3 regions of the Streptomyces sp. NBC_00872 genome follow, and region 3 is predicted to be linked to each of the others. Evidence: riboswitches for the same ligand, from Rfam matches in the RefSeq annotation. Region 3 holds a riboswitch; each other region holds the start of a gene.
The links. Region 3 has a riboswitch for S-adenosylmethionine ahead of OG214_RS18705 (putative leader peptide). Riboswitches for the same ligand answer to the same signal wherever they lie in the genome.
Positions count from the first base shown of each region.

Region 1: another riboswitch for S-adenosylmethionine. It lies ahead of OG214_RS28330 (aminotransferase class V-fold PLP-dependent enzyme); the one in region 3 lies ahead of OG214_RS18705 (putative leader peptide).
Region 2: another riboswitch for S-adenosylmethionine. It lies ahead of thrC (threonine synthase); the one in region 3 lies ahead of OG214_RS18705 (putative leader peptide).

Region 1 covers NZ_CP108806.1:6,635,237-6,642,538, forward strand. The annotation lists gene trpD (anthranilate phosphoribosyltransferase) at 90-1,160, shown strand; SAM riboswitch class IV at 1,303-1,420, shown strand; gene OG214_RS28330 (aminotransferase class V-fold PLP-dependent enzyme) at 1,643-3,052, shown strand; gene OG214_RS28335 (Lrp/AsnC ligand binding domain-containing protein) at 3,074-3,355, opposite strand; gene OG214_RS28340 (rhomboid family intramembrane serine protease) at 3,352-4,062, opposite strand; gene OG214_RS28345 (hypothetical protein) at 4,214-4,456, shown strand; gene OG214_RS28350 (NYN domain-containing protein) at 4,490-5,854, shown strand; gene OG214_RS28355 (NlpC/P60 family protein) at 6,176-7,198, shown strand.
Region 2 covers NZ_CP108806.1:5,218,134-5,225,435, forward strand. The annotation lists gene OG214_RS22445 (ABC transporter substrate-binding protein) at 1-155, shown strand, start outside; gene OG214_RS22450 (DUF3263 domain-containing protein) at 168-578, shown strand; gene otsB (trehalose-phosphatase) at 662-1,510, shown strand; gene OG214_RS22460 (trehalose-6-phosphate synthase) at 1,593-3,041, opposite strand; gene OG214_RS22465 (hypothetical protein) at 3,123-3,461, opposite strand; gene OG214_RS22470 (glucosyl-3-phosphoglycerate synthase) at 3,500-4,558, opposite strand; SAM riboswitch class I at 4,793-4,920, shown strand; gene thrC (threonine synthase) at 4,938-6,224, shown strand; gene OG214_RS22480 (ubiquitin-like small modifier protein 1) at 6,344-6,619, shown strand; gene OG214_RS22485 (cold-shock protein) at 7,006-7,209, shown strand.
Region 3 covers NZ_CP108806.1:4,380,022-4,387,323, reverse strand. The annotation lists gene OG214_RS18715 (NtaA/DmoA family FMN-dependent monooxygenase) at 1-1,071, opposite strand, end outside; gene OG214_RS18710 (LLM class flavin-dependent oxidoreductase) at 1,093-2,301, opposite strand; gene OG214_RS18705 (putative leader peptide) at 2,492-2,623, opposite strand; SAM riboswitch class IV at 2,671-2,781, opposite strand; gene OG214_RS18700 (glutathione S-transferase C-terminal domain-containing protein) at 2,746-3,660, opposite strand; gene OG214_RS18695 (hypothetical protein) at 3,904-4,041, opposite strand; SAM riboswitch class IV at 4,080-4,225, opposite strand; gene OG214_RS18690 (TerD family protein) at 4,576-6,606, shown strand; gene OG214_RS18685 (MFS transporter) at 6,769-7,302, shown strand, end outside.

The DNA of each region.
Region 1 (7,302 bases), 2.3 Mb from region 3:
CGTCCTGCCGGCCGGGCGTACGCCGATAGGCTGGTGGCGCGGGCCTCGTACGGTCCGCACACCCGTCCCGGAACCCACCAGGAGCGAGCATGAGCGCTGTGACCCCCGTCGGAGGCGACACCGTGGCGGACCGCACCTGGCCGGGCGTGCTGAACCCGCTGCTGCGCGGCGAGAGTCTGGGCACGGAGGACACGGCGTGGGCCATGGACCGCATCATGAGCGGCGAGGCCACCGACGCGCAGATCGCCGGGTTCGCGGTCGCCCTGAGGGCGAAGGGCGAGACGGTCGAGGAGGTCTCCGGCCTGGTGCGCGCCATGTACGCGCACGCCAACACCATCGAGGTGCCGGGCCGTACGGTCGACATCGTCGGCACGGGCGGCGATCTCGCCAAGACGGTCAATATCTCCACCATGGCGGCGATCGTCGTGGCGGGCACCGGCGCCAAGGTCGTCAAGCACGGCAACCGCGCGTCCTCGTCGGCGAGCGGTGCCTCGGACGTACTGGAGAAGCTCGGCGTCAATCTGGAGCTGACCCCCCAGCGGGTGGCCGAGGTCGCCGAGGAAGCGGGCATCACCTTCTGCTTCGCGGTGAAGTTCCATCCCGCGCTGCGGTACGCGGCCAAGGCGCGCAGGGAACTCGGCGCCCAGACCACCTTCAACATCCTCGGCCCGCTCACCAACCCGGCGCGGGTCAGGGCCCAGGCGGTGGGCGTGGCGGATGTACGGATGGCGCCGATCGTCGCGGGTGTGCTCGCCGAGCGCGGAAACTCGTCCCTGGTCTTCCGCGGCGACGACGGCCTGGACGAGCTGACCACCACCGCGACATCACGGGTGTGGGTGGTACGGGACGGCAAGGTCACCGAGGAGGCCTTCGACCCGCGGGACGTGGGCCTGGAACTGGTCCCGGTCGAGGCGCTGCGCGGCGCGGACGCCTCGTACAACGCCGATGTGGCCCGCCGGCTGCTGGCCGGCGAGACCGGCCCCGTACGCGACGCGGTGCTGCTCAACTCGGCGGCGGCGCTGGTGGCCCTGGACCCGACGGGCGACTCCCTGGACCTCCAGCTCGCGGCGGGGATCGCGCGGGCGGCTGAGTCGGTCGACTCGGGCGCGGCGGGGCGCACGCTGGAACGCTGGGTGGCGGCGAGCCACCGCGGCGCGTAGCGCGGTACCGGTCACCGGGTGCCGGGCGCACCGACCCGGGTACGGGGGCGGCGCGCCCCGCACACGTCCCGCCCCGCACACACGTCCCGTATCGCGGACACCCGTTGGGGCGCGCGGCACCCTGTGCCATAATCTTGGACCAGGTCATGAGTGACAGCGATTAAGGCCCCGGCTCGCTGTCCGGCAACCCTCCGTCCGTGGCGGGGTGCCCCGGGTGAAGACCAGGCCGTGGGCAGCGAGGTCCGCGGCAAGCGCGGACCCCTTGCACCTTGGGGTCCTGGTCCTCAAGGGAGCAGTCTCGTGAGCAAGCGAATGTGCTAGGGCCTGTCCGACAGGCCCCAGGGGTTTTTCGGCCCCTTCTTCAGTACGCCTCCATGCGTCGAGGCACCCCCCGTCACCGCCTCCGCGGCTCCGTCGAGCCGTGGTGCCGCCGTGCGGGTTCCTGAAAGCCGTTCCGACTTGTCCTGCCGGGAGATATCGCCATGTCCGCATACCTGAACGCCGCCGCCGCGACCACCGACACCGCGACCACCGCCGCCGCGACCACCGGTACCGACCCGCTGCCGGTCCTCGGGCGTGATGTCACCGTGCCGCTCGTCACCGGCGGCGAGGTCAGCTACGCCGCGCTCGACTACGCCGCCAGCGCCCCCGCCCTCCAGCGGGTGTGGGACGACGTGGCCGCGTACGCGCCGTACTACGGCAGTGTCCACCGCGGCGCCGGCTATCTCTCGCAGCTCTCCACCGACCTCTTCGAGAACAGCCGCCGCACGGTCGCGGAGTTCCTCGGCTGCCGCCCCGACGACCAGGTCGTCTTCACCCGCTCGACCACCGACTCGCTGAATCTGCTCGCCGCGGTGCTCCCCGCCGACTGCCAGGTGTTCGTCTTCGAGACCGAGCACCATGCCTCGCTGCTGCCCTGGCGCGAGGCTCGTGTCACCTATCTGAACGCCCCCCGTACCCCCGCCGAGGCCGTCGCCACCCTGGAGCGGGCGCTCGCGGAGCGTGACCCCCGGGGTCCGGCGCTGGTCTGTGTGACCGGGGCCTCCAATGTGACCGGCGAGCTGTGGCCCGTACGGGAGCTGGCCGCCGCCGCGCACACGCACGGCGCCCGTATCGTGCTCGACGCCGCGCAGCTCGCCCCGCACCACCCCGTGGACATCGCCGGGCTGGATGTCGACTGGGTCGCGTTCTCCGGGCACAAGCTGTACGCGCCCTTCGGCTCCGGGGTGCTCGCGGGCCGTGCCGACTGGCTCCAGGACGCGGAGCCCTATCTCGCGGGCGGTGGCGCCAGCCGCGCGGTGGCCCGGCGGAGCGACGGCGGGGTCGATGTCGCGTGGCACACCACCGCGGCCCGGCACGAGGCCGGTTCCCCCAATGTCATCGGGGTGTACGCGATCGCCGCCGCCTGCCGGGCGCTCACCGAGGCGGGCTTCGACACCCTCGTCGACCGTGAGCGGCGGCTCGTGGCCCGGGTGCGCGCGGGTCTCGCCGAGGTGCCCGAGGTCAGGGTGCTCTCGCTGTTCGGCGACGACGCCCCGCGCGTCGGTGTCCTGTCCTTCGTGGTTGACGGATGGAACAGCTCGCACTTCGCCGCCGCGCTCTCCGCGGAGTACGGCATCGGCGTACGGGACGGTCTCTTCTGCGCGCACCCGCTGGTGCGGACCCTGCTGGGCACCGACCCGCAGGACCCGGGGGAGTGCGGCGCCCCGGAGGCCGAGCCGGGTGAGCGCTCGCTGAACGCGATCCGGGTCAGCTTCGGCGCCGGCACCCCGGACGAGCACGTGGACCGCTTCGTCCGGGCCGTACGGGAGCTGGTGAGCCAGGGAGCGCGCTGGAACTACCGTACGGAGGACGGCCGTTGCGTCCCGGACCGGGACGGCGCCGCGGCCTGACGCACGGAGCCGCAGGCGGCCTTACGCGTCGAGTCCGATGGCGAAGGCCGCTTCGAGGTCGTGCTGTGAGTACGTACGGAACGCCACATGCGTGTCCGTGGCCTCGACGCCCTCGATCTTGCTGATCCGGCCGGGGATCACATCCGCCAGATCGTCGTGCTTGGCCACCCGCACCATGGCGATCAGGTCGTACGTACCGGTCACCGAGAAGACCTCGCTGACGCTGTCCAGCGCGGCGATCGACTCCGCGATCTCGGGGATCCGGGCCACGCTGGTCTTGATGAGCACGATCGCGGTGATCACGGTTGACGTTCTCCCTCGGTGGCCGCGGTTTGGTCTCCCACTCTATCGGTACGCCAGTACCGCCCCCAGGCGTAGAGAAACCCGGTGGCGAAGCCCACGAGATGCGCGAGATAGGCCACGCCGGGACCCGAGCCCGCGCCGCGCGCCGCCAGCCACTGGATCGCGAACCAGAAGATCAGCACGATCCAGGCGGGGAAGCGCAGCGGCAGGAAGAACAGGAACGGGAAGAGGCTGGTGACCCGGGCCTTCGGGAAGAGATAGAGAAAGGCGCCGAGCACCCCCGAGATCGCGCCCGAGGCCCCCACCAGCGTCTGGTCCGAGGCCGCGTTCACCATGGCGTACGTGAGCAGTGCGAAACAGCCGACGGTCAGATAGAAGAACAGGAAGTGCGCCCGGCCCAGCCGTTCCTCCGCCATCGCGCCGAAGACGAACAGAAACAGTATGTTCCCCAGCAGATGCAGCCAGCTTCCATGGACGAAGAGCGCGGTCAGCGGGGTGAACAGGGCGCGTGGGGAACCGCTCAGCAGCTCGACCGGGATGACGCCCCACCGTTCGAAATACAGGCTCTGCGCGTCGAGGAGCGCCTCGCCTCTGCCGTACGCCGGGTTGAACCCCGACGACGGACTGAACAGGAATGCCAGACAGCAGAGGCCGATCAGCGTGTGGGTCACCACCGGTCCGCCGGCCGTCGTCCGCGACGTATTCACCGACAGAGCATGGCTTACCGGGAGTGAAGGGTACAGAGTGCCTCGCCGCTCCCTGGGGTGGCCCGGAGGCCGTAGGGTTGCAAGGAGTACATCCGCTGTTCGACGGCGCGCCGCGGGCGACGGCGGCAGGGACGACGAAAGAGGACGCATGATGACGACGGTTCCCCAGCCGACGGCCGCCACCCGGTGGCGCTGCACACTGTGCGGCAATCTCACGCGTTTCGACGTGACGCGATCGTCGAAGGCCGTCGAGTACGTCCATCTGGACCTGGCAGGGGAACCGAGGGTCGAGGAGCGCGAGGTGGTCAGTGAGACCATCGAGTCGGTGCGCTGCCGTTGGTGCAACGCGGTGGATCAGATCGAGCTGGTGGACAGGCCGGGCGCCGGTTCCTGAGGGAGCCGCCCGAAAGGGTATGGGGTGACGGATGTGGAGCAGGCCGCAAGCGGTGCTGAGCCGGCCGGCGCGGCCGGCGGTGACGCCGCGGAGGCGCTGGACCGCCCGCTCCCGGACGGGGTACGACGCAGGGTCATCGCGCTGGTCTCGGACGCCTTCGGCGGTCTGACCGTCACCGAACTCCCCGCGCAGCTGCGCCAGTACGCCCGGTTCACGCCCAACAGACGGGCCAAGTTCGCCGGTAACGCGATGGCGGCCGCCCTGGAGAGCGATCCGCTGTTCCGGCAGCGGATCGGTGAGCGCATCAGCCACTCCCAGCCGGAGCTGGCCGGGGCCCTGGAGTCGGGGTCGCCGCCGGCGGCCGCGGATCCCGTCGACGTGGCCGCGGCCGCGTATGTGCTCAGGCCCCCCGGATGGGTGAAGTTGGTGGCCGCCGCGGGCGAGGAGGCCCAGCGTGCGGACGCCGAGCGCGCCGACGAGGAGGCCCGGCGCGAACTGGAGCGGCTGCGTGAGGAACTGGCCGTGGCCAGGGCGCTGACGAAGAGCGAGACCGAGCGGCTGCGTACGGAACTGGAGTCGGCCCGCAAGGAGGCCGAGTCGCTCCATCGCAAACTGCGCAGTGCCCAGAGCGATGTGAAGCGGGGCGAGGCCGCTCTGCGCCGGGTGCACGCGGAGACCGAGGCGGTCAGGGCCGAGGCCGCCGCCGCGGTGTCGGCCGCGGAGAGCGAGACCCGCCGGATCAAGGCGCGGCTCGGTGAGGCCGAGTCGGCGGTCGAGGCGAGCCGCAGGGCCGCCCGCGAGGGGCGCTCGGTGGAGGACATGCGGCTGCGGCTGCTGCTGGACACCGTGCTGGAATCGGCCCAGGGGCTACGGCGCGAACTGGCGCTGCCGCCCGCCACGGTCCGGCCCGGCGATACGGTCGACGCGGTCGAGCCCGGCCGGATGTCGCCCAAGGACGTGGCGGCCCGCGCGCTCTCCGAGACCGATCCCGCTCTGCTCGACCAGTTGCTCGCGCTGCCGCAGTCCCATCTCATCGTGGACGGCTACAACGTCACCAAGACCGGCTATCCGACGATGCCGTTGGAGAAGCAGCGGCTGCGGCTGCTGGGCGGGCTCGCCATGCTCGCGGCGCAGTCGGGCGCGGAGATGACCTGTGTCTTCGACGGCGCTGAGCTGGCGGCGCCCGTGCTGCTCGCCCCGCCGCGCGGGGTGCGGGTGCTGTTCTCCAAACCGGGTGTGACCGCGGACGAGTTGATCCGTCAGCTCGTCAGGGCGGAGCCGCCGGGGCGGCCGCTGGTGGTGGTCTCCACCGACCGTGAGGTCGCGGACGGAGTGGCTCAGGCCGGCGCCAGACCCGTCGCGTCCGCCTTGTTGCTGAAGCGGCTTTCGCGCATCTAGTCAACTTGTGGGATCAATGCCCGAATTGATGGCTTCTTGCTGGAACGCAGCGTTAAATGCCCATCGCTGTCTGTGTGGCATCTGTAAATAATGCGCGTCCTGACAGAGATTTTCCCTGTCAGGATTTGAACTGATCACAAGAAGGTCACTATGGTCAGGCGTCGAACCTTCGCGCGGTTGATCACCCACCCGGGGTGACAGCGAAGGAACCGCCGATTTCATACAGTTCGGCCCAGCTGGCAGGGGTGTGGGACGTATGGAGCCGGGGCCCTGTGTCCCCCATGGCCCGGTAGGCGGCTGAGGAAGAAGGAGCTCGCCTCCGTGGCGTCCCACCGTCGTCCCAAGCAGCCGAGCCGCGCCCGTGTGACCGTGCTCACCGCGACCGCTGCCGCCGCCGTCGCCCTGACCGCTCAGGCCGCTCAGGCCGCCCCGCAGCCGAGCAAGAGCGACGTCAAGGAGAAGGTCGACAAGCTTTACGAGGACGCCGAGAAGGCCACCGAGAAGTACAAGGGCGTGGAGGAGCAGCAGACCAAGCTGGAGAAGGAGGTCGACGCCCTCCAGGACAAGGTCGCCCGCGGTCAGGACGAGCTGAACGACCTCCGCGACAGCCTCGGTTCGATGGCCAGCGCCCAGTACCGCACCGGCGGTATCGACCCCGCCGTGCAGCTCTTCCTCTCCTCCGACCCGGACAGCTATCTGGAGAAGGCGTCCACGCTCGACCAGGTCAGCGCCCAGCAGGCCGAGTCGCTCCAGCAGATCCAGGAGAAGCAGCGCCTTCTGGCGCAGCAGCGCCAGGAAGCGCAGACCAAGGTCCAGGACCTCGACGAGACCCGCAAGGAACTGCGCGCGAAGAAGGACCAGGTCCGCAAGAAGCTCGCCGAGACGCAGAAGCTGCTCAACACGCTCACCGCCCAGGAGCGCGCTTCGATCGCCGAGGACGAGTCCCGCGCCAACCGCGCCAGCTCCCGCGCGGACCTCGGCAATGCGGTGCCCGCCTCGCAGCGCGCGTCGGCCGCGTTCGCCGCCGCCCAGGGCAAGATCGGCACGCCGTACGTCTACGGCGCCTCCGGCCCCAGCTCCTTCGACTGCTCCGGGCTCACCTCATGGGCGTACGCCCAGGCCGGTGTCTCCATACCCCGCACCTCCGAGGCCCAGGCCAACGCTGGTACGCGGCTGGGCATGAGCCAGCTCCAGCAGGGCGACCTGGTCATCTTCTACGGCGACCTGCACCACGTCGGCTTCTACGCGGGCAACGGCCAGGTGCTGCACGCCCCCAAGCCGGGTGCCAGCGTGCGCTACGAGTCGATCAACAACATGCCGTTCCAGTTCGGCGTACGTATCTGAGGTTCCGCGCCCGGGAATTCCGTTCCGAGGCTCCGCCGCACTCCCTTCCCGCCGGATCCCGGACACCATGCCCGCCCATTCGGGCGAATTCCCGCACCTCCCGC
Region 2 (7,302 bases), 840 kb from region 3:
CCGCCGAGCTGTATCCGTCCGGCAAGAAGTCCTGGGGGAACGTCAGCCAGGACATCAAGGACAACATCGGCAAGGCGGTCGGGCCCGGCGGGAACCCGGGGGTCGTCCTGGGGCGGATCGGCCGGGACGCGACGGCGGCGGAGGCCGCCGAGTAGCGTGGCGGAGAGATGACCACGCCCACGCCAGAGCCCGCCGAAGCCGCCGAGCCCGCTGAGCCCGCCGAGTCGGCTGAACTGGCCGCACCGGCTGATCCCGCCGCGTCCGCTGATCCCGCCGCGTCCGCCGCGTCCGCCGAGGCCGGTGCGTCCGCCGCGCCCGCCGCATCCGCCGAGCCCGGTGAGGCGGGCCGGGCCGCCGGGCTGTCCGAGCGGGACCGCGCCGTGCTCGCCGTCGAGCAGCGCGGCTGGCCGGGGCCCGGCGCCAAGGAACGGGCGATCAGGGAGCAGCTCGGTATCTCCCCGACCCGCTACTACCAGTTGCTGGGCGCGCTCCTGGACGATCCGCGCGCGGCGGAGCACGCCCCGGTGACGGTGAACAGACTGCGCCGGATCAGAGCGGCGAGACGAGAGCGCCGCTAGGCGCGTCCGGCGGATCCCGCCGGAGGGCGTCCGGCGCCTCGGTTTCCGTCCGCCGGGGCCGTCCGCGCCGCTAGGGTCGGGGTATGGGCAGCAACCCGTACCCCGTCCCCCTGCCGGAACCGATCACTCCCGCCGGCGCCGAAGGCCTGGCCGCGCTTCTCGGCCGGCCCGGCGACGCCGTCGTCGCCCTCGACTTCGACGGCACCCTCGCCGCGATCGTCCCCGACCCCGAACAGGCCCGCGCCCATCCGCGCGCCGTCCCCGCCCTGGCCGCCCTCGCGCCGCATGTCGCGTCCGTCGCGGTGGTCACCGGCCGGCCCGCCGGGGTGGCGGTCCGCTACGGCGGCTTCGCCGGGGTGCCCGGCCTGGAGCGTCTCGTGGTCCTCGGCCACTACGGCGCCGAGCGCTGGGACGCCGTCAGCGGCACCGTCCGTACCCCCGCCCCGCACGAGGGTGTCGCGGCCGTCCGCGCCGAACTGCCCGGATTCCTGGAGCGGTTCGACGCCTGGCGCGGTACGTGGACGGAGGAGAAGGGCCAGGCGGTCGCGGTCCACACCCGCCGCGCCACCGACCCCCAGGCCGCCTTCGAGGCCCTGCGCGGACCGCTGGGCGAACTGGCCGCCCGCCACGGGCTGATCGTCGAACCGGGCCGTATGGTCCTGGAGCTGCGCCCGCCCGGTATGGACAAGGGCGTGGCGCTGCTGGAGTACGTCCGTGAGGTGGGCGCCGAGACCGTCCTCTACGCGGGCGACGACCTGGGCGACCTCCCGGCCTTCGCGGCGGTCGAGAAGCTCCGCTCCGACGGCCACCCGGGCCTGCTGGTGTGCAGCGGCTCGGAGGTCCCCGACCTCGCGGAACGCTCCGACCTCCGGCTCCCGGGCCCCGCGGCGGTGGTGGACTTCCTGGCGGCACTGGCCCGGACCATCGGCTGACACCGCCCGCCCCCGCCCGGTCCCCGCGCGTTCCTGTCCCTGTCCCGGCCCCTCGCGAGCGGCGGGGGGCCGGGCTCGTGTCTCAGATCGCGCGCAGGGCGGTGAGCTGGTCCAGGAACCACTGCTGCGGGGGCAGGGCCGTCGCCGAGGCGGCCAGGCGTTTGGAGCGTTCGGCGCGTTCGTCGAGGGGCATGCTCAGCGCCTCGTGGAGGGCCCTCGCCGTGGCGGTGATGTCGTACGGGTTCACCGCGAGCGCGTCCTCACCCATCTCCTCGAACGCTCCCGCCTCCCGTGAGAGCACCAGCGCGCAGCCGCGCTCCGAGACCACGGGGATCTCCTTCGCCACCAGGTTCATCCCGTCCCGGATCGGATTGACCAGCGCCACGTCCGCCAGCCGGTAGGCGGCCAGGGAGCGCGCGAAGTCGTCCCGGACATGGAGGACGACCGGAGTCCAGCTCTCCGTGCCGAACTCGGCGTTGACCGCGTCGGCCACCCGTCCGACCTCGGCGGTGTAGTCCCGGTAGACCGCCAGATCCTGCCGGGAGGGGTAGGCGAAGGCGACATGGACGACGCGGTCGTGCCACTCCGGGTGGTCGGCGAGGAGCTGCCGGTAGGAGAGCAGACCGCGGACGATGTTCTTGGACAGTTCCGTACGGTCCACCCGGACGATCGTCTTCCGGAGATCGTCCGAGCCGTCGGCGGCGTCCCCCGGACGGCCGATCTGCTCGCGCAGGGTGACGATCCGTTCGTCCACATCCGGCCGGTGCGCGCGCTCGCGCAGGAAGTCGGCGTCCGTGCCCAGGCCGTGCACACCGATCCTGGTGTTGCCGGTCCCGCCCAGCAGCTCCGTACAGCAGGCCGTGAAGGCGTCCGCCCACCGGCGGGTCAGAAAGGCCGCCCGGTCCGCGCCGAGGATGCCCCGCAGAAGCTGGCGGCCGATGTCGTCGGGCAGCAGCCGGTAGTAGTCCACGGGGGCCCATGGCGTGTGCGAGAAGTGACCGATCCGCAGATCGGGCCGGAGCGCCCGCAGCATCCCGGGCACCAGCGCCAGATGGTAGTCCTGCACCAGGACCGCCGCGCCCTCCGCGGCCTCGTCCGCCAGCGCCTCCGCGAAGGCGCGGTTGTACGTCTCGTACGAGGCCCACTGCGCGCGGAACTCCGGGCCGAAGGACGGCTCCAGCGGGGTCTGGTAGAGCAGGTGGTGGACGAACCAGAGCGTGGAGTTGGCGACGCCGTTGTAGGCCTCCCCGTACACCTCGGGCGCGATCCCCAGCATCCGGACCCGCTGACCGCCCGTGTCCGCCGGGTCGAGCCGGCCGCCCGTACGCCGTACCGCCTCGCGGTCGCCGTCCCCGAGCGCCGCGCACACCCACACCGCGTCCGCGTCCGAGCCGATGGCCGACAGACCGGACACCAGCCCGCCGCCGCCCCGCTTCGCCGTCAGCGTGCCGTCGTCGCGCACGCTGTACGAGACGGGGCCGCGGTTGGACGCGACGAGGACCTGGGCCCGGGAGGGCGGCTCGGTAACCATGTGGCGAAACCTAGCCCGTCGCGTAAACGCTCAAACGTACGGACGGTGTGGTCTGCGCCCGGTGCGGCGGCCCGCCGTCCTCTACCGGCGGCCACGGGTCGCGGCCAGCGCCACCACGCCCGCGCCGGTCAGCGCGAGCGCCACCCCGCCCAGCAGCCACAGCCGTTCGGCCGCCCCTCCGGTGTCCGCGAGCTGCCCTTGCAGGGACCCGTAGAGCGGCTCGTGCGGGGGCTGGTGGGAAAGCTCCTGGAGCGGCTCGTGGAGAGGACCGCGGAAAGGCTCGTGGACCGGCATCCGCAGGGGCCCGGACCCCTGAAGGGGTACGTGTGCCAGGGCCGACGCCTGTCCCGGTGCCAGCAGCACCAGCGTTCCGGCCAGCACCCCGAAGAATCGGCAGATAATCAGATGTTTTGCCCTCATAAGGGCGCAATGTAGGCAATCGGTGAGGTGATCCGCGGTTACGCCGCGCGTCCGGACGTGTACTCCGCGATCTCGCGTATCGGCGGCCGTTCCTCCGTGTCCACGGAGTAGGTGCGCGGTACGAAGCCGTGCTCGCCCCGGTCGAACTGCGTCAGCTCCGGCCGTACCAAGTGTGCCCGGGACAGCCGCAGTTGGGCCGTACGGTAGATGGCCGCGGCCATTCGCCCCAGCGCCCGGTCGTCCTGGTGGCGGTGGAGCCGTACCCCCACGTCCACCTGCCCCAGCGCGTCCAGACCGACCGTGTGCAGCGCGTCCACGAGCAGCCCCAGTTCCACGCCGTACCCGACGGGGAAGGGCAGCCGCTCCAGCAGTGAGCGGCGCGCGGCGTACTCCCCGCCCAGCGGCTGGACGAACCCCGCCAGCTGAGGCCAGTGCAGATTGAGGAGCGGACGCGCCACCAGCTCGGTCACCCGGCCGCCCTGGGCGCCGGCCGCCGACCCGCCCGTGCCGTCGCCACCCGTGCCGTCGCCGCGCGTACCGCCGCTCGCGCCGGTGCCGTGGAGGCCCGCGCCCTCCTCGTCGGCGCCCTCGTCGTCCGTTCCGCTCTCGCGCAGCGGGCGGTCGTACATCGCCTTCACGAAGTGCACATCGGAATCGGTCAGCAGCGGACCCACGGTCCCGGACACGAAGTCGGCCGAGAACCGCCGCAGATCGGCGTCCACGAAGCACACCACATCGCCGCTCGTCACCAGCAGTGACCGCCACAGCACCTCGCCCTTGCCGGGCAGCGCGGGCAGCCGCGGCAGGATCGCGTCCCGGTGCACGACCCGCGCGCCGGCCGCCGCGGCGACCTCCGCCGTACGGTCGGAGGAGCCGGAGTCGATCACCACCAGTTCGTCGACGAGCGGTGCCCTCTCCATCAGCTCGCGCCGGATCACGGAGACGATCGCGCCGACCGTCGCCTCCTCGTCGAGCGCCGGAAGCACCACGCTCACCGTGGTGCCGCGCGCGGCCTTCGCCACCAGGAGCCGGTCGAGCGTACGGTCGGCCGCTGACCAGGAACGCCTGGTCAGCCAGCGTTCCACCTCTTCCAGCACGGTCGGTACTCCCTGACGTGTTCCATGAACGTGACCCGCGAACCCGGTCCGGAACCGGGCCGGAACCCGGTGGGACGCGACCCGCGAACCCGGTCGAACGTGATCCATCTCGCGGTGCGGACCACTATCTCAACCGTCCGCTCCTTCGGTTACAGTCTTGAACAACACGTATGACCGCCGCATGCCGGGGGTCGTAACGCGGAAAAACGCGCCGGACCTGGTCCGGTGCCATAGCGCTCATCCAGAGGGACTGAGGGAACGGCCCGTTGAAGTCCCGGCAACCCTCCCGCCGACCGCGAGGTCACGGTGGGGAAGGTGCCAATTCCGTCTTGCGGCGAAACGCGTCGTAAGGAAGATGAGGAGAAAGGGCCTCGCCATCATGGCTGTGCAGACCGTCCACCACGCCAGCGGCACCGTCGATCTCGGACCCGCCGCCGCCCTCTCGTGCCGCGAATGCGGAGAGCGATTCGAGCTCGGCCCCCTTTTCGCCTGCGCGAGCTGTTTCGGGCCGCTCGAAGTCGCGTACGACCTGCCGAGCGGCACCCCCGAAGAGCTCAAGAAGCGGATCGCGGACGGCCCGGACAACATCTGGCGGTACGCGCCACTGCTGCCCGTCCCGGCCGACGTGGCCTCGAAGCCGAACATCAACCCCGGTTTCACCAAGCTGGTCAAGGCCGACAATCTCGCCCGTGAACTGGGTATCACCGGCTCCCTGCACATCAAGGACGACTCCGGCAATCCGACGCACTCCTTCAAGGACCGTGTCGTCGCCATCGCCGTCGAGGCCGCCCGCGCCTTCGGCTTCACCACGCTCTCCTGCTCCTCCACCGGCAATCTGGCGGGCGCGGTCGGCGCCGCCGCCGCCCGCGCCGGCTTCCGCTCCTGTGTGTTCATCCCGCACGACCTGGAGCAGGGCAAGGTCGTCATGGCCGCGGTGTACGGCGGTGAACTCGTCGGCATCGAGGGCAACTACGACGACGTGAACCGTTTCTGCTCGGAGCTGATCGGCGATCCGCTGGGCGAGGGCTGGGGCTTCGTCAACGTCAACCTCCGTCCGTACTACGGCGAGGGCTCCAAGACCCTCGCGTACGAGATCTGCGAGCAGCTCGGCTGGCGGCTGCCCGACCAGATCGTCATCCCGATCGCCTCCGGGTCACAGCTCACGAAGATCGACAAGGGTCTCCAGGAGCTGATCAAGCTGGGGCTCGTGGAGGACAGGCCGTACAAGATCTTCGGCGCCCAGGCCGAGGGCTGCTCGCCGGTGTCCACCGCCTTCAAGGCCGGACACGATGTCGTACGGCCGCAGAAGCCCAACACCATCGCCAAGTCCCTAGCGATCGGCAACCCGGCCGACGGCCCGTACGTCCTGGACATCGCCCGTCGCACCGGCGGCGCGGTCGAGGACGTCGACGACGAGCAGATCGTCGACGCGATCAAGCTGCTGGCGCGCACCGAGGGCATCTTCGCGGAGACCGCGGGCGGGGTGACCGTCGGCGTGACCAAGAAGCTGATCGAGGCGGGGGTGCTCGACCCGGCGCTGACGACCGTGGTCCTCAACACGGGTGACGGACTGAAGACCCTGGACGCGGTGGCGCCGACGACGGGCCCGACCGCGACCATCCGCCCGAGCCTGGACGCGTTCCGCGACGCCGGTCTGGCCCGCTGACCGGCCGCCCGGCCCGATGACCCGCGATCCGGCCCATTGACCCGGCTCGGCCCGCTGACCCGCGATCAGGCTTATCGACCCCGACGACGTCACGGAAGACGGAAGGCAGAACACCCATCATGAGCGTCAATGTCCGCATCCCCACCATTCTCCGTACGTACACCGGCGGCAAGGCCGAGGTCCCGGCCGAAGGGGCGACCCTCTCCGAGGTCATCCAGTCCCTGGAGGCCAGCCACCCCGGTATCGCCGCGCGGGTCCTGGACGACCAGGGCAAGTTGCGCCGCTTTGTGAACGTGTACGTGAACGACGACGACGTCCGCTTCGAGCAGGGTCTGGAGACCGCGACCCCGGCGGGCGCCGGCGTCTCGATCATCCCCGCGGTCGCCGGAGGCTGAGCCCCGCGCCCCCGGGCCCGGCCCCCTCGTGGCGACTCCGTGTGACCGGTATGGCTCCCTCCGCAAGAGAAGCGGAGGGAGCCATTCTTTATGGTTGAACGCGATAGAGTGTGGGAACGCCCCTCCGCCGCCCATCCGGCGCGCGTATGAGAACGCGACAACATAGGGCTGAAGTCATCGCGCTGTTTGCACTTTAGGTGCGCTTTGCCCGGCCCGACTTGCCCGGGAACGCAGCGAATTCGTCGCTATGCGTGTTCAGCCATGCCCAGAATTCTCGTCCGATTGACCTGTTGCAGAGGGCAGTTGGGCAGATACATTCAGCCGCGGTCGACGCGTTCCGGCGCGAAGTGTGGCCCCTGGAAGGGCCAGTAATAGGGGAGTTAGGCATGGCTCAGGGCACCGTCAAGTGGTTCAACGCGGAGAAGGGCTACGGCTTCATCGCGGTAGACGGTGGTGCGGATGTTTTCGTCCACTACAGCGCGATTCAGATGGACGGTTACCGCACCCTTGAAGAAGGTCAGCGAGTGGAGTTCGAGATCTCGCAGGGCCAGAAGGGTCCGCAGGCGGACATGGTCAAGCTCGCCGTCTGATCCCGGCGCGATCGGCCACCGACGCACGCAGTTCACGGCTCACGCCGAGGGGTCCGTATCCCGGAGACGGGATACGGACCCCTTGTGCGTGTC
Region 3 (7,302 bases):
CCACTCCCGGGCGGTCGCCAGCGGGTCGCGGTACATCCGCACCTGGGCGCGACCGCGGGCGATGGTGTGCTCGCCGAGGTCCGGGTCGATCTCGGGGAGCGGGCCCTCCGGGTCGTACGCGGACAGATCGCGGTTCCAGACGAATTCCAGATGCTTGATCGCGGTGGCGCCGCTGACCTGCTGGCGGCGTACCTCGCGGGCCAGCTCCTCCGCCTCGGCGTCCGTGTCGCCGAGCACGAAGGTCGCCGCGGGCAGGATCAGCAGCTGGTCGTGGGTGCGGCCATGGCCGGCGAGACGCCTCTTGACGTCCGTGTAGAACGCCTGCCCTTCGTCGAGAGTGCTGTAACGGCTGAAGATCGCGTCCGCGCTCGACGCCGCGAACTCGCGCCCTTCCTCGGAGTCGCCGGCCTGGAAGATGACCGGGCGTCCCTGCGGGCTGCGCGGCACGTTGAACTGTCCGGCGATGTCGAAGTGGGGGCCCTTGTGCACGAAGGCTCCCGCCCGCGCGTCCCGCAGGAAGGTGCCGGACTCCTGGTCGGCGGCTGTCTCGTCGCCCCGCCAGGAGTCGAACAGCTCGGTGGTGGTGCTCAGGAACTCCTTGGCCCGCGAGTAGCGCTCGTTCTGCGGCAGGAAGCCCCCGCGGCGGAAGTTCTCGCCGGTGAAGGCGTCCCACGAGGTGACGACGTTCCAGGCGGCGCGGCCGTTCGACAGATGGTCGAGGCTGGCGAACTGGCGCGCCACCTCGTAGGGCTCGTTGAAGGTGGAGTTGATCGTGCCCGTCAGGCCGAGACGTTCGGTGACGGCGGCGAGGGCGCTCAGGACGGTGAAGGTGTCGGGCCGCCCGACGACGTCCAAGTCGTAGATCCGGCCGCCCTGTTCCCGCAGCCGCAGTCCCTCGGCGAGAAAGAGGAAGTCGAACTTGGCGCGCTCGGCGGTCCGCGCGAAGTGGACGAACGAGCTGAACTCGACGTGGCTGCCGGCCTGCGGGTCGCTCCATACGGTGGTGTTGTTGACGCCGGGGAAATGCGCGGCGAGGTGGATCTGCTTCAGCGGCTTGGCGGGCTTGCTCATTGCTCGTACGGTCCTTCCGGCTCAGACGGCGGCGTAGCGGTTGGCGGGGCGGGGCAGTCCGAGCAGTCCGCGCAGCGTGCTCGCCTCGTACCCGGTACGGAAGGCGCCGCGGCGCTGGAGTTCGGGCACCAGGCGGCGGGTGATCTGCTCCAGGTCGTACGGAAGGGCGCCGGGGCGCAGCCGGAAGCCGGTCAGCCCGGCGTCCCGCCATTCCTCCAGCAGGTCCGCGAGCTGCGCGGGCGACCCGGTGAAGACGCGGGCGTCGCTGCCGTACTCGGCGCCGGCGCGTTCGTCCAGACGGGCCTTGCGGCCGGCGGCGGCACCGGGGTCCTCGTCGAGGAAGACCACCAGGTCGCCGAAGACGTGCACGGTCTCGTCGGCGCGGCCGGCGGAGGCCTGCGCCGCGCGGATCTCGGCCAGGACGGCGCGGGCGTCATCGGCGTCGCCCGGGGTGACGAATCCGAGGTCGGCCGAGCGTGCGACCAGTTCGTACGGGACGGTCGCGTGCGCCAGCGCGGTGACGAGCGGCTGCCCCTGGGGCGGGCGCGGGGTGATCGAGGGGCCCTTCACGCTGAAGTGCGCGCCCTCGAAGTCGATGTAGTGCAGCTTGTCGCGGTCGATGAACCGTCCGGTGGCGACATCGCGGATCTCCGCGTCGTCCTCCCAGCTGTCCCAGAGCCGGCGCAGCACCTCGACGTAGTCGGCGGCCTCGTCGAACAGCTCCTTCACCCAGGGCCTGCCCGCCGCCCCGGCCAGGTCCTCGGTCCGCAGGCCCGGGACCGTACGGCGGCCGAAGTGCGCGGCCTCGTCGGCGCGTCCGGACACCCTGACCTGGATTCCGGCCCGTCCGGTGCTCACATAGTCGAGGGTGGCGATCGCCTTCGAGAGATGGAAGGGCTCGGTGTGGGTGACCACGGCGGTCGGGACCACGCCGATGTTCCGGGTCAGCGGCGCCACCCGGGCGGCGGTCAGCACCGCGTCGAGACGGCCCCGTACCTGGTCGGTGCGCTCGTCGGGCTCGACCTGACGGGAGGTCTGGAGGCTGAGTGAGTCATCGATGGTCACGAAGTCCAGCAGCCCCCGCTCGGCCTCGGTGACCAGGTCGGTCCAGTAGCGCGCGGTGAGCAGTTCGGCGGGCCGGGCTTCGGGCTCCCGCCAGGCCGCGGGATGCCAGCCGGCGCCGTCGAGGGCGACGGCCAGGTGGAGGGGTGCGTGTGCTGCTCGGGGCATGGGCGTACCGCTTCCTGTGAGCATGCCGAAGGACGTCCGCGCCCGTGCTCGGTCGGGGTGGAGGATCGGCGAAAGGGGAGGTCGGCGAGAGGGGAGGATCGGCGAAAGGCGAGGGAAGAAGGCCGGGCGTTCCGGGCCCGCGAAGACCGGCCGGACGGGGCCTGGCCGGACAGGGCCTGGACGGACAGGCCTAGACGGTGAAGTGCCGCGCGGCGGCCGGTTCGTACGCCGGACAGAGCGCGGCGGCGACGCGCTGGAGATCGATGTGCCGCCGCGAGTACATGGCGGTGGTGACCAAGGGCCGCTGAGGAGTTCCCCGCACTGCCGTCACCTCCATCCCGTCCGTCCCGGCCGGCTCGCGCCGTCCCGGGCCCGCTCGCGGAACCGTCTTCGGCTCCGCCGGGCCGTCACCCGGAGCGCTCCGCCGTGTGGCGGGGGCGCCGGTCAGCAAGCCAGGGCCTGACGCCGGCACTCATGACCCGCCGGCACCGTAACCCGGCTCCGGTCTCCGGCTCCGGCACAGTCCTTCAGGGTGGAACACACTTCCTCACCGCTGTGTTCCCGCTTTCCCGCCGCACGCGGAATTTCCTGGAAGGCCGGATGGGTACCCAGCCGCCGTACGTACGACCAGAGGCGGTCACCGGCGGAGACGCGCCGCAGGGCGTCGACGTCCAGGTGGACGAGCGCGACCCACAGATCCACATCCGCCGCCGTCAGCGTCTCGCCCAACAGGTAAGGGCGGGAGGCCAGTCGGCGCCCCAGGAGATCCAGCGCCGGGCCCTGGGCGAGGCCCTCACCGAGGCCCCCGCCCAGGCCGCCACCGAGGCCCTCACCGAGGCCCTCACCGAGGCCCTCACCGAGGAGTTCGCGGACGGCGTCGATGTCGGCGGCCAGGGCGGCGGGCCGCAGGCGGGGCAGACGCGCGTCGTCCTGGTCGGTGAAGTGGACGGCGAGGTCGTCGAGGATGTCGGGGGTGTGGTTGCTCACCACCCGTCCGCTCCACAGGTCGCACAGCGCGGGCACGGTCAGCGGACCGTCGTAGTGGTGCCGGGTGGTCTCGTAGGCCGTGCGCAGCGCCGTGAGCGCGTCGGAGCCGTCGGACCGGGACGGAGAGCCGCCGGACCGGGACGGAAGGAGTGTGGTGCTGATCGAGTCCTTGAGCCCGAGCAGACCGAGGGTGATCGAGACGCGCAGTGAAAGCGGACAGCCCAGCGAGAGATACAGATGGTAGCGGTGCGCGACCGGGTAGTAACCACCGCCGGGACCGGCGCCGATACGGTCGCGGAAACGCGGGGGTGTGCCGGGGTGGGGATCGCGAAGTGCCGACGGGAAGGACGTCTGTACAGAGGTCTCGGACATGGCTCTCTCCATGGATGCGGTGGAGCCCCGGTGGCTTCTTCGGCGCCGGTGGCCGTACGGAAGGAGGGTCCGGCGGCGCGCGGCAGCACACAACGCCCGGACCCGGGAAGGCGATCGGGAACGGTTCGGCTAGGACGGGGGCATACGGCCGACTCGCCCGCCCGGCCAGCCGGCCAGCCGGCCAGTCAGCCGGCTCAGGCGACCGGGCATGCGGTCGGCTAGGACGGCCGGAGCGCGGCCGGCTCAGACAGCCGGCACGCAGCCGTTGCGGAGCCGCAGCAGATCGATATGGCGACGCCTGGTCAGCAGGCGCGGACGCGGCAGCGGCACCGACCGGAAGGTCCGACAGACGCTCTTGCTCTTCTTCGCTGTCCTGCGCATCTCCGCCGGTCCCGTCCTCGGGCCTCGCGGAACAAGCGAGACCGCACTTGCCCCACCGCCCGGGTGGGACCTGGTCGTCACCCGGGGCACCCCGTCGCGGTGGAAGGGTTGCCTGCCAGCGGGCCGGGGCCGGTGACCCACCCGAACAGGGACTCCGCGCGGGTGAGCGCTGACAATCGTGACCGTCGCCAAACAGTCTGAGCGCGCTCCGTTGGACCGTCAAGGAGTCAGAACAAGGCAGAACGGCCAGATTTGGGCGGCCGGCCGGGCCCGTCGGGCGGTCCGGAGAACAGGGAAACCTCGGCCGCCGGTCCGGGACCCGGGACGCCCGTCCACATTTCACGGAACACCCGCCGCGCACCGGGGGAATCAGTACTCAAACCCTCAATCGCCGCATTGGCGCTCTAGGGGTGTGCATCACACGCTAAGGTTCACTTCGCACATGGGGAGTGTGCCGTGGATCACATCGCACGATCGGTCGGCCCGTGTAGCGGGCCCGGCGCGGTCGCATGGCTGGGGGGCCGCATGCTGGAGATGGTCAAGGGTGGCAATGTCGGACTGGACGCCCTGAGCGAGGACATCAGTTCAGTGGTCCTGAGCTTGGCATGGCGCAGCGCGACAGGGGACGGGGACGCTGATGTCTCCCTGCTGCTGGTGGGTGGGGACGGGAAGGTGCGCAGTGACGCGGACTTCTTCTTCTACAACAACCCGGCATCGGCCGACGGCAGCGTGCAGTTGCTCGGCAAGACACCGACGGCCGACGGCAGCGAGGACCGGATCACCCTCGATCTGAGCGCCATGTCGTCGGGTGTGGAACGCGTCGTCCTGGCGGCCAGCAGGTATGGCGGCGCGCGGTTCGGTGATCTGGACGAGCTGCGCGTCACACTCGCCGACCGTACCGGCGGGCCCCTTCTCACGTTCTCCATCGATGACGCGGGGGTGGAGAGCGCCTTCATCTTCGGTGAGCTGTACCGGCGAGGGGAGGGGTGGAAGTTCCGGGCCGTCGGCCAGGGGTACGAGAGCGGTCTGGCGGGTCTGGCAACGGATTTCGGCATCGATGTGGACGACGCGTCCGAGGAGGAACCCGAAGCGCCGGTGGAGGACGCCGCCCCGGTGCCTTCCGCCGCCGTGCTGGACACTCCGGCCACGGAGCTTCCCGCGACGCCGCCCGCGCCGCTGACGGCCCCCGAAGTCGCCGGTTTACCCGAAGCCGCCGGTGTACCCGCGCCTCGGCGTCCCCGTACCGCCAAGAAGAAGGTCGTACTTCCCAGGACGGGCGGGAAGTCACTCGCCGAGAATGACGCGTGGCGACGTGCCCGGCTCTTCCCCGTCCCGTCCCTCAAGAGCGACCGGGAAAGGGAGACGCGGGCGACATCCGTCCTTCTCTCGGTGATGGCCCAGGTGCCGGAGTTCGGGCGCAGGCTCACCGCCGCGTTCGGCGCTCCCGCCGGCCGCACGGAGACCTTCACGGAGGTCTCGCTGCCGCATGGGGACACGCCCAAGCGCCCCGATGGCGTCATTCGCGTCGAGCGTGCCGGGAAGTTGTGGACCGCCTTGGTGGAGACGAAGACCAACGGCAACGCGCTCAAGACCGCACAGGTGCAGGACTACATGGACATCGCGTCGAGGCGCGGCTACGACGCCGTGATCACCTTGTCGAACGACGTGGCTCTGGACGGCAGGCCCTTGGTGGACGTCAAGGTGGACGGCCGGCGCAAGCACAAGGTGGCGCTGTGGCACCTGTCCTGGGCGGAGGTCGCTCACCAGGCGCAGATGCTGATCCGCCACGAAGGCGTCGGCAACGCCGCGCACGCGTGGCTCCTCCTCGAACTCCTGCACTATCTCCAGCACGAGAACTCCGGCTGTCACGGTTTCCAGAACATGGGGCCCGCCTGGGTACCCGTACGCAAGGGAATCGACGAGGAGACACTCTGTCAGGGCGACCCGCACGCCATCCAGGTGGTCGAGAGCTGGGAACGCCTCGTCCGCCAGGTCTGTCTGCGGCTCGGCGGTGAACTGGGCCAGAAGGTTCTGCCCGTACAGCGGGCCAAACGCGGCACCGACCCGCATACCCGCCGTGTCACTCTGGCCGACCGGCTCTGCGAGGACGGCCGTCTGCACGCCGAACTCCGTATCGACGGCACGCCGGCTTCCCTGTCCGTCGCCGCGGACCTGCGCACCGGCAAGCTGCGTACCTCCATCGACATCCCTGCCCCGGAACAGGGCTATCCCCTCACCTGGGTCAAGCGCCTGGTCCGCCAACTCGCCGAAGCGCCGGCCGACCTGCACATCGAGACGCTCATCGAGGGCCAGGGCGCGGGCCCGCGCGGCACCTTGGAACGGCTCCGCCCCGAGCCGGCGGACATCCTCCCGCGAGACGGCGCGCAGATCACCGGCTTCCGGTTGTCCCTCTTGAAAGGCATGGGCAGCACTCGCGGCAACACCGACTCCGGTTTCATCCGAAGCGTCGACGATGCCGTGGACCGCTTCTACACCGGCGTTGTCGCCCATCTTGAACGCCGCCCGGCCAAACGCCCCCAACTCGCTGAAACCACCGCTGGATGACCAACGTGTCGGCGACTCCCACCCATTGGTTCGGAGCGACGAGGCTACGGCCGGTGCGGCGCTGACATCGTCTAGCGCCGCGGAACCCACGGCGCCGGAGTTCATGCCGCCGTCACACCCGACCCTTGTCGCCCGCTCGGACCGTCGTTCATGATCTGCGGCATGCCAGCGGACATCCGTGCGAACCACGAACCGGTCCCGCGTCTGCCACGCCCGGTCCCGCGACTGCCACGACGGGTACGTATCGGATACGGGCTCGGCTCCCTGTGCACCGGCACCTTCGCCACCGTGCCGGGTCTGATCCTGCTCTACTACCTCACCAACGTCCTCGCCGTGCCCGCGGCCGTCGCGGGGGCGGCGGTCTTTCTGCCGAAGGCCTGGGACGTCCTGATCAATCCGCTGGTCGGAGCGGTGTCCGACCGCAGCGGGCTGCGCGGCGGGCCGCGCCGTCCGTTCCTGCTCATCGGCGCCTGCACCCTCCCTCCGCTCTTCGCGCTGATCTTCGCCGCGCCCCCGCTGCGGGAGGCGGCCGCGGCCGGATATGTGGCGGTGCTGTTCCTGCTGGCCGCCACCGCGTACGCCGTCTTCCAGGTGCCGTACGTGACGATGCCCGCCGAGATGACCGAGGATCCGGCCGAACGCGCACGGGTCCTGGGCTGGCGAGTGGGCTTCCTCGGTGTCGCGATCCTGCTGTCC